2 regions of the Listeria sp. MAN/IMW/UF464 genome follow, and region 1 is predicted to be linked to the other one. Evidence: riboswitches for the same ligand, from Rfam matches in the RefSeq annotation. Region 1 holds a riboswitch; the other holds the start of a gene.
The links. Region 1 has a riboswitch for S-adenosylmethionine ahead of metK (methionine adenosyltransferase). Riboswitches for the same ligand answer to the same signal wherever they lie in the genome.
Positions count from the first base shown of each region.

Region 1 (2,159 bases):
ACTAATTTTGAACATTCAGCGGAAGTTATCCGTAAAGCTTTCGACTTGCTTTAGATTTAAAATTATCCATAAAAAAACTAGCTACATTAAAGATTCTCATCTTTTAACGTAGCTAGTTTTTTAAGCTGTTTTGACTTTTTTCTTTTGTTTAGTTTTTTTTGATTTTTTGGAAATAAAGCGAACTAGGCTAATAATAAGTGATACGACATATTCACCAAATGAACCAATAAAAATAGCAATAGCGATTTCTGTTTGTGACATCCCACCACCGTAGAAACTGATGAAAAATACCACACCACTTGCAATTAATCCCATTGTTGCTAGGAAATATTTAAACCAATACCAACGAAAAACAAAATCAAATAAACATACAACGGCTAAAAACCCAAGAAAAATAATCAAGGATAACGTAATTAAACTCATAGATACAATCTCCTTTAGATAAGTAAAACATCTTTTTTATCCATCTATCATACCACAGGATGGAAATAATGATAAGCGAAAAATAAAGGAAGGCATTTTTTTACTGTTTTTTGCAAATGGAAATCAAGACAAAACCGAATTTTTATTGCATATAGCCTCAGTTTATGGTATTCTATCTTAGAATTAAAATTTATCTCTTATCCAGAGCGGTAGAGGGACTGACCCTTTGAAGCCCAGCAACCTACACATATAAGTGAAAGGTGCTAATCTGTTGCAGGAGTAATATCTCCTGAACGATGAGAGCAAAGGTATAATTATAGCCTTTCTCTATTCGTGCGCGTTTCGTGCAAAATAGAGAGAGGCTTTTTATATGAGACGTATTTGGAGAGAACTAAAGGAGGAAAATAAAATTGGCTAAAAACCGTCATCTATTTACATCGGAATCGGTTTCTGATGGACATCCAGATAAAATTGCAGATCAAATATCTGATGCAATTTTAGATGCAATTATTTCAAAAGATCCGGACGCACGTGTCGCTTGTGAGACTACTGTGACAACTGGTTTAGTTTTAGTAGCAGGTGAGATTACTACTTCTGTATATGTAGATATTCCTAAAATCGTTCGTGATACTATTAAAGAAATCGGCTATACTCGAGCAAAATATGGTTTTGATGCAGAGACATGTGCTGTTTTAACGGCTATTGACGAACAATCACCAGATATTGCGCAAGGTGTGGACGAGGCACTAGAATCAAGAAGTGGTAGTGAAATTGATGCTGCTATTGAAGCAATTGGGGCAGGAGACCAAGGTTTGATGTTTGGTTTTGCAACAGATGAAACAGAAGAATTAATGCCACTACCAATCTTTTTGGCACATGGCTTAGCACGTAAGTTAACAGAATTACGCAAAACGAATAAATTAGATTATTTACGACCAGATGCAAAAACACAAGTAACCGTAGAATATGATGAATTTAATCAACCTGTTCGCATTGATACAATTGTTGTTTCAACGCAACATCATCCTGACATCACACAAGAACAAATCGCGAAAGATTTACACACACATCTATTCCCAGAAGTAATTGATGCTTCTTTCTTAGATGAAAATACGAAATACTTTATTAATCCAACTGGCCGCTTTGTTATTGGTGGACCACTTGGCGATGCTGGACTTACTGGCCGTAAAATTATCGTGGATACATACGGTGGTTATGCGCGTCACGGCGGGGGAGCATTTTCTGGTAAAGATCCAACCAAAGTAGACCGTTCGGGTGCTTATGCAGCAAGATATGTCGCTAAAAATATCGTTGCTGCTGGACTTGCTAAAAAAGTAGAAGTACAAGTTGCATATGCCATCGGAGTTGCGCGTCCAGTTTCCATTTCGATTGACACATATGGAACAAGTGACTATTCAGAACAAGAATTAATTGATGGTGTTAATGAGCTATTTGACTTACGCCCAGCTGGGATAATCCATATGCTTGATCTACGTCGTCCAATTTATCGTCAAACAGCTGCATTTGGTCATTTTGGCCGTAGCGACCTTGATTTACCTTGGGAAAGAACGGATAAAGCAGAAGCCTTAAAAAAATTAATCGTAAAATAAGCTTAACCGAACATTTCTTGTGAGGAATGTTCGGTTTTTTTCTTTCCTAAACAGTGCAAAGAAAGCCTAGTTATGATATGATAGACGTTGTGAAAAAAAGATAAAATGATTATCTATATAGAGGAG
Region 1 covers NZ_JBZWZP010000001.1:20,541-22,699, forward strand. The annotation lists gene AC4PG0_RS00190 (L-lactate dehydrogenase) at 1-54, shown strand, start outside; gene AC4PG0_RS00195 (hypothetical protein) at 121-423, opposite strand; SAM riboswitch class I at 618-726, shown strand; gene metK (methionine adenosyltransferase) at 834-2,033, shown strand.

Region 2 (2,159 bases), 790 kb from region 1:
ATTTTAAGAACTGTACAAAAAGACTGTTAAAATATAGCTATGAATTACTTTTATCAAAGATAGAAATCATGTTTAAAAGACAATTGAGATGACTCCTGTCAAGCACTGCAAAACTATTTCTGCTGGGAATTTGAACATTATAAAAGCTAAAAAATCGACAAATTTAGCTTGTTAATTCAGTACAACCACCAAACCAAAACCCCAACAGTCCAAACCATCGCAAGTGGCACTAAAATCCGAAACTTCGGCTTTTGCGTTTTATGGTGAAACAACTGCATCGACATCCAACTACCAAAGGCACCACCAAGAAATGCGGAGAGAAGTAGTACCGATTCAGGTATCCGGTATGCGTGTTTAATTGCTTTCCGTTTATCAACAGCGAATAATAGAAAAGAAATAAGCGTTATCGCGATTAAATATATCGTTAAAATCATTCAGAAATCCCCCTTTATTGCTAAAACTAACTTTATTGATTAGAATAAAAGCATACCACAAAAGAAAGCAGGGATAAAATGGCAAAAGAAATTATTCAAACCTCGTCAGCCCCAAAAGCACTCGGACCATATTCACAAGCTGTAAAAGTGAATGGACTTATTTTCACATCAGGTCAACTTGGTATTAACCCAGCAACTGGAGAATTAGCAGAAGGCGCAACAAAACAAGCTGAGCAAGCTTTTAAAAATTTAGCAGCCGTACTAGAAGAAGCGGGTTCTGGACTAGATAAAATCATTAAAGCGACTGTTTTCTTCAAAGATTTAAATGATTTTACAGCTGTGAATGAAGTATACGCTACTTTCTTTTCCAGTGATTTCCCCGCAAGAAGTGCTTTCCAAGTAGCCAAGTTACCGCTTGACGCTGACATTGAAATCGAAGTTATCGCAGAAGCATAAATATTCAGAAATAAATTTGACAATCACGAGAAGTAAACGATATAATAAGAACCAATTACATAGTAACTTATCAAGAAAGGTGGAGGGTTCTGGCCCAGTGAAGCCTTGGCAACCGGACTTTTCACGGTGCCAAATCCAGCAGTATCACTGACAGATAAGGCACGCGAAACAGGTAAATCACTCTTTCCCTTAAAAGCTGTCTTTTGGGGGAAAGTTTTTTTGTACATAAAAATAACTAGAATTGAGGCGAAGAAAATGAATCAAGTGGCACCATTTTATGCAGATCATGTTGGAAGTATTTTACGGACAAAGGCAATTAAAGAGGCACGCGAGAAATTCCAAAGTGGCGAAATTACAACTCAAGAATTACGTGAAATTGAAAATGCAGAAATTAAGTATATTGTTGAAAAACAAAAAGAAGTGGGTTTAAAAGCAATTACTGATGGCGAATTTCGCCGCGCTTGGTGGCATTTTGATTTCTTAGAGAATTTGGATGGGGTAGAAGGATACGATGCGGCGGGAGGCATTCAATTTAGCAAAGTCCAAACAAAATCTCATTCGGTGAAAATTACAGGTCCAATTGATTTCACGACGCATCCATTTATAGAAGATTTTATTTTCCTAAAAGAAGCCGTTGGTGAAAATCATGTAGCAAAACAAACGATTCCAAGTCCGGCGATGCTTCATTATCGTGGTGACATGGAGTATCAGCCATATATAGACGATGCTGATAAATTTGTGGCTGATTTAGCGGCTGCTTATCAAAAAGCGATTCAAGCCTTTTATGATGCCGGTTGTCGTTATTTACAATTAGATGATACATCGTGGAGCTATTTATGCTCTGATGAACAGCGTGAAGTTGTACGTGAGCGAGGTTTTGACCCCGATACACTGCAAGAAACATATAAAACGCTTATTAATGAAGCTATCAAGTATAAACCAGCAGATATGGTTATTACGATGCACATTTGTCGTGGGAATTTCCGCTCTACGTGGATAGCAGAAGGCGGTTATGGACCAGTTGCAGCAACATTATTTGGCAAGCTAAATATCGATGGTTTCTTTTTAGAATATGATAATGAACGTTCTGGAGATTTTTCACCACTAAAATATGTAGCGCGCCCAGATTTGAAAATCGTTCTCGGCTTAATCACCTCTAAAACAGGGGATTTAGAAGATGAAACGGCAATCAAAGCACGAATTAAAGAAGCGAGTGAGATTGTGCCGCTAAACCAATTATGCCTTAGCCCACAGTGCGGATTCGCCTCT
Region 2 covers NZ_JBZWZP010000001.1:812,120-814,278, reverse strand. The annotation lists gene AC4PG0_RS04185 (DUF1294 domain-containing protein) at 177-434, opposite strand; gene AC4PG0_RS04180 (RidA family protein) at 513-890, shown strand; SAM riboswitch class I at 955-1,051, shown strand; gene AC4PG0_RS04175 (5-methyltetrahydropteroyltriglutamate--homocysteine S-methyltransferase) at 1,146-2,159, shown strand, end outside.
Region 2: another riboswitch for S-adenosylmethionine. It lies ahead of AC4PG0_RS04175 (5-methyltetrahydropteroyltriglutamate--homocysteine S-methyltransferase); the one in region 1 lies ahead of metK (methionine adenosyltransferase).